3 regions of the Paenibacillus nuruki genome follow, and region 1 is predicted to be linked to each of the others. Evidence: riboswitches for the same ligand, from Rfam matches in the RefSeq annotation. Region 1 holds a riboswitch; each other region holds the start of a gene.
The links. A riboswitch is a leader RNA that binds a small molecule or an ion and turns the genes downstream of it on or off. The one in region 1 is predicted to bind thiamine pyrophosphate.
Positions count from the first base shown of each region.

Region 1 (3,287 bases):
GTACCGACAGGTCTTTACACTCCAGAAGCGATTCCATTAGGTTTTCCCTTCTTCCGCCGTGCTTTCATAATTTCGTATTGATCCAGCACTCCTGTTTTGCACAAAGCTTCTACGACAATCTTAGCTAACCCTCCACCTAAGATCATTCCACTGATCATTTGAATAATCAGCGTTAACAGCAATATCTGAGTTGTATAGTAACCGAATCCGTTAGCAATAACGTTATAAAGGACTCCACCTACCGCTGCCAATGCACCGGACAACATGAGAGTCATCAAGTTATATCGTTTGTAGCCAAATAGAGCGAAAGCAATCTCTGCTCCAATCCCTTGAAACACACCGATCAATAAGGCAGATAAGCCAAAATGACTACCGGTTAATAGCTCTACCGCCGCAGCCGCTACTTCAGCGATCAATGCCGCCCCTGGCTTACGAATAATATAAGCCACAATCGGGCTTGCTATAATCCAGATGCCAAACATAAATCCTGCACCTACCGGTCCAACCAGTGCTGAGATCGGTATCCATAACGTAGACCAACCTAGATAAATCACACCGCAAGCTACAGCTAAAATAACTGTTAATACAACCTCTTTCATTTTCCATGTCATATGGATCGGCTGAGCATTCATACGCGTGCAACCTCCATCGGTACAGGCCAATCTTGTAGCGTGTAAGCCATGTCCCAGAACATATATTCAAATTGACAGCTCAGTAGAAAATGTTCTTTCATACGTGCACGATGTGCAGGTGTTGTCTGCTCTGCCCATTGATCTAAGCGAGCGCAAAATTGATGCGTTATTGTATCTGTTCGATTGCCATAGAAGCTGATCCAATCATAAAAAGGATGAGATGCATCAGGCTTCACCTCTTCCAGTAACTTCACACCAATTTCCCAGTATGTCCACGGACAAGGCAATAATACAGCCAAAATATCACCCAGATCACCTTCATGAGCTACTGTTAACATATGACGAATATAATGATGAGACGAAGGCGAAAGCGCATATCCTTGTAAATCTTCATATCTTACGCCTGCTACATCACAGAAATTATTATGAGGATGAATTTCACTATGAAGCACAAATGAAATCTGTTCATTAAACATCGCCATATCTTCGCGTGTTGGACACTTGGCAATCGCTGTTCCATAGATACGCATAAATGAATTCAAATACTCAAAATCTTGTTTTACATAATGGATTAACTGCTCACTACGCAGATCACCTTTGGCAATGCCTTGAACAAAGGGATGATTGAAAATCGCTTCAAAAATAGGGTCTGCTGCCTGTCTAATTTCCTGTGAAAATGTCATAATTGTATCCTCCTTAGATTGAAGCATCAGGATCGATGCTTGGTTAATAAAGAAGGACCACTGCTGGAATATATGGAAAAATACATGCAAAAAAGCCGCCCCGTGATGGAGCGGCAGAATAGGTGTACGTATTGTACAGGTACTCTTGCACAGTCTCCACTTTCCTACGCTAGTATGAACTAGATCAGGTTCCAAGGGTCCGGGATCTTCCCGTCTCAGCCTACACAAAGGCTCCCCTAGTGGTCATTCGATTCATTTGCATCTTACTGTACACACGATTGAAGAGACTGTCAACTGCTATAAGAATCTTGTGGTTTCCTTTTTTTACCGTTATACACTTATAAAATGGTGTAAAATATAGATATTATTAGGTATTTGCACGCAGATTAAAATATCTGAATAGAAGTGAGTTGATGGGGATGACACGTAAAGTGGTATTAGCAGGCGGTACCGGATTTATCGGGCAGTATTTGGAAAAAAAATTTACAGCTATGAATATAGATGTTCAGATCATTTCCAGACAATCTCCACATATCGCATGGGATGATTATCAAGGAATTGTGCAAGCGTTAGATGGCGCAGAGATGGTGATTAATCTGGCGGGGAAATCGGTCAATTGTCGTTATAACGAGCACAACAAACGTGAAATTATGAATTCCCGAGTAGAAACCACACAGACTCTTGGAAACGCTATCTTGGATTGTGAGCATCCACCTGCGGTATGGATGAATTCCAGTACAGCGACTATTTATCGTCATGCAGAAGATCGTCCGATGACCGAGACGAAAGGCGAGATCGGAACTGGCTTTTCAGTCGATGTTGCCAAAGCTTGGGAAGAAGCTTTTTTCGCGTTTAACCTTCCTCATACACGACAAGCAGCATTACGAATAGCGATTGTACTCGGTCCGGGCGGTGGGGTTATGACTCCTTTTCAAAATCTTGTTCGCTTTGGACTAGGGGGTCATCAAGGATCAGGCAAGCAGATGTTTAGCTGGATTCATGTTGAAGATTTATTCCAAATTATTTTATTTATTCAAGAGTGGGAATCTCTTGAAGGAGTATTTAACTGTACGTCGCCGAATCCAGTCACCAATCGAGAACTGATGGCGACCATGCGTAAAGTGATGCATCGTAAAGGCGGTCTGCCTGCTTCCACATGGATGCTGAATCTAGGTGCTCGAATCATCCGTACCGAGCCTGAATTGGTACTTAAAAGTCGCTGGGTGGTTCCTAATCGCCTGATCAAAGAAGGATTCATGTTCAAATACGGTCGCTTGGAAAAAGCACTACAACATATTTTGCATACCAAGTCATAATCTATAGATCTGTGAATGATTCTTTTAAAATACAGCAAAAAAGGGTATCGTAGAGATAGACTTGAGTTCGAGCAGAATAGCTGACTCAAAAATTAGAGTTAAAGGTGTGCTTATACGTGCGAATTAATAAATATATTAGTGAATCTGGAATTACATCCCGCCGGGGTGCTGATAAATGGATCAATGAAGGTATTGTCACGATCAATGGTGTGGTTGCCGAGCTTGGAAGTCAGGTGGAAGAAGGCGACGACGTTCGAGTGAATGGCAAGCCGATCCAAGTGGAACAGGAAAATGTCTATATTGTGCTTAACAAACCGGTAGGCATCACCAGTACAACCGAGCGTCATATTCGGGGAAATATCGTTGATTTTGTTAATCATCCTTTACGTATTTTTCATGTCGGGCGACTCGATAAAGACTCGGATGGCTTGATTATGCTGACCAATGACGGCGATATCGTCAACGAAATTTTACGTGCTGAAAATAAACATGAAAAAGAATATATCGTAACGGTCGATCAACCGATTACGCCTTCTTTTCTAAAAAACATGGCGTCTGGTGTAGAGATTCTCGATACGGTTACATTGCCTTGTCAGGTCGTTCAACAATCCAAATATGTATTCAAAATCATTTTGACTCAAGGCTTGAATCGTCAG
Region 1 covers NZ_OY725677.1:4,384,914-4,388,200, reverse strand. The annotation lists gene RCP16_RS19480 (ABC transporter ATP-binding protein) at 1-37, opposite strand, end outside; gene RCP16_RS19475 (ECF transporter S component) at 15-611, opposite strand; gene tenA (thiaminase II) at 629-1,315, opposite strand; TPP riboswitch at 1,460-1,563, opposite strand; gene RCP16_RS19465 (TIGR01777 family oxidoreductase) at 1,735-2,631, shown strand; gene rluF (23S rRNA pseudouridine(2604) synthase RluF) at 2,748-3,287, shown strand, end outside.

Region 2 (3,287 bases), 2.0 Mb from region 1:
ACAGGTAAACTGTTAAAAGATAGCGGTAAAGTCGAATGGGCTCCGCGTGTACGTTATGGTTATTTGGATCAGCATACGAAGTTAACTGAAGGAAAAACAGTACGTGATGTACTTAAAGATGCTTTCCTTCCTTTACTGGAATTAGAACAACAACTAAACGAAGTCACTAACCAGATGGCAGATGCTTCACCTGAACAATTGGAAGTATTGTTGGAACAAATGGGTGATATCCAAGAACAACTGGAAATTGGAGATTTCTATTTACTAGATACCAAAGTTGAAGATATGGCTTATGGTCTGGGTCTGAATGTGATCGGACTTGATAAAGATGTAACAGCATTAAGTGGTGGACAACGTACCAAAGTATTACTTGCCAAATTACTACTTGAAAAGCCTAATGTATTGTTATTAGATGAGCCTACCAACTATCTGGATGTAGAACACATTCAATGGTTAACACGTTATCTACAAGACTATCCACATGCTTTTGTATTGATTTCGCATGATACGGATTTCATGAATCAAGTTGTTAATGTTATTTATCATTTGGAATTTGCCAAATTAAATCGGTATACAGCTGATTATGCTAAGTTTTTGGAAATGGCAGATATTCAAAAGCATCAACATATTGAAGCGTTTGAAAAACAGCAAGATTTTATCAAAAAACAAGAAGAATTTATTCAAAAAAATAAAGCACGTGCATCGACATCAGGACGTGCGAAAAGTCGTGAAAAGCAATTAAATCGGATCGAGCGAATCGACAAACCGGAAGAATTTGCAAAGCCGACATTTAATTTCAAAGAAGCACGTGCAAGTAGTAAAACGGTATTTGAAGGTAAAGATTTCGAGATCGGTTATACTCACGCTTTATTGCCTAAAATGACTATGAATATTGAACGTGGTGAGAAAATTGCTATCGTAGGTTGTAATGGTGTAGGTAAATCAACTTTGCTCAAAACAATTCTAGGTAAACTTCAACCGGTTAGTGGTAAAACGTATCTTGGCGATTATTTACATTCGGCTTATTTTGAGCAAGAAGTACGCCCGGATCAATTGACACCGATTGATGAAGTATGGAATGAATTTTCGCATTTGAGTCAAAATGAAGTTCGAGGTCACCTAGCACGTTGTGGATTGAAAAATGAGCATATTACACGTCCTATGCGTATGTTAAGTGGTGGAGAGCAAGCGAAAGTACGCTTATGCAAACTTTTATTACGTGAAAGCAACTGGGTACTGTTCGATGAGCCTACCAATCACTTGGATGTTCATGCTAAAAACGAACTGAAACGTGCTTTAAAAGCATACAAAGGTACGATCTTGCTTGTTTCTCATGAACCTGAATTTTATGAAGATTGGGTCACTAAAATTTGGGATGTTGAGCAATGGTCTGAAGCTAAAGCAAAATAATAGATGTATAAATAAAGCTAACAATATCATTTATGTATAATAATTTTAGATGTATATTTACTTTTGATTTACATTATTTGTATATTATATTTCTATAATAATTTGCTTTATCGAAATCTGTTTGCTAAGATGAATAACAAATCGAATAGCTTGAATGCACTAGGGGGGCCGCTTGAGGCTGAGATGAAAGTAGATATTGCTTTCGGACCCTTTGTACCTGATCTGGATCATACCAGCGTAGGGAAGTGGTAGCAGAGTTACGGAAATGTTAGATCATATTGCATGTACGATTAAGTCATTGACTGTATGGAGTAGAAATTATTTTATACAGAATTAGCTTATGACGATTGTCGATATGTTGTCCGTTATTCTAATAATAATCTTGTTTGATCTCAGACAAGAATCATTATTTTCTAAGTTTATACTAGCCACTTCTTTATTCATAAGAAGTGGCTTTTTTGCGTTCACTTATACATATTTTGAAGGAAGGAGAGCATATATCTTATGGAGCTTCATGCCATCAGTACAGGTCAACAATCGATCGATCAGCTTGTAAAGATAGCTTCCCAGATCTATTCATGGACGACCGCTATTCATATTCGTGAAAAAAAGTGGTCTGATTCTCAGGTCATTGATGCTGTCCAGCAGTTGATTCATACAGGAGTGCCACCATCCAAAATCAGGATCAATAGCCGACCTCAATTAGCAGTGGATCTGAATATAGGTGGTGTGCATTTGAGTGAATATATGTCTTATATAACTACAGATGATCCTCTTTCAAGATGGAAAGTCGGGCGATCTGTTCATAGCATAGAGCAAGCATTACAAGCTCAAGATGAAGGGGTCGATTATCTTTTTTATGGACATATTTATGCGACTACTTCTAAGCCAGATCTGAGTCCACGAGGATTGGATCAATTAGAAAAGCTTTGTCATGCTGTATCTATACCTGTGATTGCTATAGGTGGTATTCAACCCGAACATTGCCAAGACATTCATCAAGCAGGTGCTACAGGAATAGCTGTCATGTCGGGTATTTTTGAAGCGGAACATCCACAGCATGTCTGTCGGTTATATAACGAAAGTATTCAACAAGTTACTTTTACCGATCTACAATCACAATCATTAGGAAAGAAGTGAATCGGCGGATGGTTCATCTATCGAATGGTAAGACTAATCATTATGACGTGATCGTTGTAGGCGCTGGCGTTATCGGGGCTGCGCTTGCTTATGAACTGGCACAGCAAGGAGTCAAAGTCGCTTTGTTGGAAAAAAATCAACCCGCTTCTGGTGCGTCAGGGGCAGCAGGTGGAATGTTAGCGGCTCATTCAGAACATTTCGCTCATCAAGAGTTGTATCAATTGGCATTATACAGTCAATCGCTCTATAGCAAGCTGGCTACTGATCTATTGGAGCAGACAGGGATTGATATTGGACTGCGAACAGAAGGATTTTTGCTACCCATGACTGCTGTTCCTACACATACTGATTCCCAAGTAGATCGCAAAGAGTGGTGGAGTCCTTCACATTTAGCACAAGTGGAGCCATATATTCATGCTCCTTCTGGCATGATCTACAATCCAGATGAACCGCAATTAATTCCAGCTTTGCTCAATCAAGCCCTTGTTCAAGCAGCGATTCAATATCATGTCGATTTTTATCCAGAGACTGAAGTATATCGCTTACTACATTCGCAAAAGAAAGATCATATTACAGGTATAATCACTAATCAGGGAGAGATCCATGCTGAACAAGTAGTTTTAACAACAGGCTTATGTACACAACAATTGTTAGCAACAGAGCAGTATCATTTGCCTTTTGTGCCGGTTAAAGGAGAATTAATCGAAGTTAGTACGCCTTCTCAGTATCTTGGACAT
Region 2 covers NZ_OY725677.1:1,365,953-1,369,239, forward strand. The annotation lists gene RCP16_RS06150 (ABC-F family ATP-binding cassette domain-containing protein) at 1-1,410, shown strand, start outside; TPP riboswitch at 1,562-1,671, shown strand; gene RCP16_RS06155 (thiamine phosphate synthase) at 1,915-2,550, shown strand; gene thiO (glycine oxidase ThiO) at 2,547-3,287, shown strand, end outside.
Region 2: linked by a shared signal. The riboswitch ahead of RCP16_RS06155 (thiamine phosphate synthase) and the one ahead of tenA (thiaminase II) in region 1 are both predicted to bind thiamine pyrophosphate.

Region 3 (3,287 bases), 900 kb from region 1:
CATCATGTCCACCTTTAATCACTACATACGTTGCACCCATATCAATTAACTGTGTGGCGGCTTGTTCACGCTGTTGCATGTTGGTGATCGATATCCCTGTGAGTAGCTCTGCTTCTGGTAAATTGGGAGTGATGATCTCTGCTAACGGGATCAGATCCGAGACGAGCGCTTGTAATGCTTCTTGTTGCAAAAGCACAGATCCGCCTTTGGCTACCATCACTGGATCAATCACTAGATGTTGCCAATGGTACTGTTTTACTTTTTGAGCGACATGACGAATAATCTCAGCGCTAAATAACATCCCTGTTTTGACAGCATGCGGTTGTAGATCTGTACCGATTGAATCCAATTGCTGAATAATACCTTCAATTTCTACCGGATAGACTCCTTGTACCCCTTTTGTATTTTGAGCCGTAACAGCAGTAAGAACAGACATACCATAGACTCCGAGTTCTTGAAATGTTTTGAGATCGGCTTGAATCCCTGCGCCTCCTCCACTATCTGAACCAGCAATCGTTAAAGCTTGATATACATTCATTTTTTTCACTCCTTTGGATAGATTTGATTAGAAGATATTTTGTTACACAAAAATCACGTTTTATTGGATTAGAAGATGTCGCGCTTATCTTGCCAAGCGCTGGACTTTTGCGATTTTTGAATGGGTGGATACGATATCGGGTGTGACTAGAGAGAGTTGATTGATAAATTCGATCTGAAAGCTACCTGTACCTTGTCCTGCCGTCTGTTGGTAAGCAATCTCTGCTGCGATGCCGTAAAACGCTAGTGCTTCAACTACAGCGTTTAAGCGTTCTTGTGACTCTGTAGGATCAGCCACTGCGATAAATGCACCCACAACAGCACTGAGCAGGCAACCCCCGCCTGTGACCCGTGTTAAGATGCTGTGACTATTTGCAATGGTATAGGTGGTATTGCCATCAGTGACCACATCTTTTTCGCCTGTGATTGCTACGATACATTTCAATTGGCGAGCCGCTTGTTCAGCAATCTCGACCATATTTCCTTCGCCTGCTCCTGCATCTACGCCTTTGATATGCCATTGTTCGCCGATGACATTAGCGACTTCAGCTATATTGCCACGTAACACATCAATCTGGACATGCTCAGTAATCTGTATCGCCGACTGAGTACGATAAGGTGTTGCTCCTGCGCCTACCGGATCAAATACAACAGGTACACCTGCTTGATTGGCTGAGCGTCCTGCTTGGAGAATAGCTTCGACTGTATAAGGATCAAGCGTACCGATATTGAGCACCACAGCACTTGCCATTGCAGCCACATCTTTTACTTCTTCATGGGCATATGCCATAAAAGGAGAAGCGCCCAAAGCCAGCAATCCATTGGCTGTAAAATTAGTCACGACCATATTCGTAATATTATGAACAAGTGGATTTTGTGCTTGTACTTTTGCTAAAAAGCTCATTTAATTAGCCTCCTGTAATAAATAGATATTTTGCGATTACCCTATTCTATTTGGATTATATGTAGAAAAGGTTAGGCTTTATCTTATAAGAGCTGAACGCAATAAAGACCCATCCATCTCTAAAGAGACAAATGGGTCAAACATTCATTCAGGTAGACATAACTTGAGTGAAAATTCAGCCTCCACTTCCCTCCGCTAGTATAATCCAGATCAGGTTCCAAGGGTCCGAAAATCCATTTTCGTCTCAGCCAACAGGCTCCCCTAGTGAAATCAGTAACTATTCAATTGTTCTTTCTTACCATACCACTGGTGAATGATCTGGTAAAGAGTGAGAAATTGGTTAATATCTTACTATACAAGCGCTTGGCAGTATAAGCGCTACTTCTTCTAGTCCAATCGAACATGATTTTTGCGATAGCAAAATATCTTACGATATAAGTGTTTATATTGCCAAACGCTTATATCATCCAGTGTTGCCAATCGGTCTGAGCCACTTCACGTCCTGTAAGCCATTGACGGGTTTTGTCCAGCAATTCACGTCGGTGTGTGCCGTTAGAATACGTATGATCTGCTTGAAAAATGATTTCTTTATCACAGCGTCCTTCTGAACGTGTCCAGAATACTTTCTGATATAGAAAGGCATAATCGACAGGGATCACATCGTCGCCTGTTCCATGAATAACGAGCACATCGCCATTAAACTGCTTGGCTTCTTGAAACGGTTGATAATTGCCAAGTGAATCAAAGTATATTGGCGTAAATGAATACCCTAGATGGTCGGCTTTGCCTTCGATCACTGCTTGATCGTATTTGTCACGTCCTGTTAATTTGACGATATCGTTAAATGGATGCCCTACTGCTGACCAGAGCACCAGACTTTTGACACGTTGATCGCGTACCGATGTCAGAATCGCTACAGCTCCGCCCAAGCTATGACCAATTAAAGTGACCCGTGTCGGATCAATATCACTGCAAGTCATCGCATAATCAAGTACAGTACGAGTCTGAGCAACCATTGATTCTAAGCCTTCATTGCCATATTCGCCGCTGCTTTCACCGCAACCTGCATAATCAAAACGAACCACCATATAACCGTCAGCCGCCAATTCACGGGCTGTACTAACAAATAGGCGATCCACTCCAATGCGGCTGCCTACAAAACCATGGCAGATCACAATCAGCGGTGTACGGCTTTTGCCCCGTCCGACTAATTGCGGTTCCTGTTCTGGATAATGAATACTAGCTGTCAGATCCAAGTCGTGATGTCGAATGACGATATTACGTTCCATGATGATTCCTCCTTTTAAATAAACAATTCCGATCAGTTTAATGAGCTTTAATCTTGAAATCATATTATCATTAACGCTAGATCATTGTCAACGCAAGGAAAGTATGGCAAAATAATAGATTCGAACAATGAGAATGGAGGAATAAATAATGAGCACAATACGCCAGATGGTTAAAGATATTAATGTTGTACGAGATCAGTTAAAACCCGAAAATTTAGATTACTATGATGATGTGATTGTCCATGTACGGGATGCACGTATTGATCGTGAAGCTGGTGAAGAATTACTTTTAGAAATGGGTCATCATTTATTAGATGCACAGAAAAAAGGAAAAACCGCCAAACAGTTATTTGCTAAAGATTCGATGGAATATGGCAATATGTTAATTCGTAATTTACCCGAAAAGCGTCAATTGAGCAAGCCGATGTATTACTTGATGATTCCTTGGATAGCGCTCACATGGGTTTTTCTTATTCAAGCACTCATGGGTCTATTTCGAATCAGTATTAGCGATTCAGGAATTGTCGGGCAGATTAATGTAGCCACACTGATTATTG
Region 3 covers NZ_OY725677.1:3,485,847-3,489,133, forward strand. The annotation lists gene thiD (bifunctional hydroxymethylpyrimidine kinase/phosphomethylpyrimidine kinase) at 1-538, opposite strand, end outside; gene thiM (hydroxyethylthiazole kinase) at 623-1,441, opposite strand; TPP riboswitch at 1,612-1,714, opposite strand; gene RCP16_RS15460 (alpha/beta hydrolase) at 1,900-2,730, opposite strand; gene RCP16_RS15465 (DUF1129 family protein) at 2,879-3,287, shown strand, end outside.
Region 3: linked by a shared signal. The riboswitch ahead of thiM (hydroxyethylthiazole kinase) and the one ahead of tenA (thiaminase II) in region 1 are both predicted to bind thiamine pyrophosphate.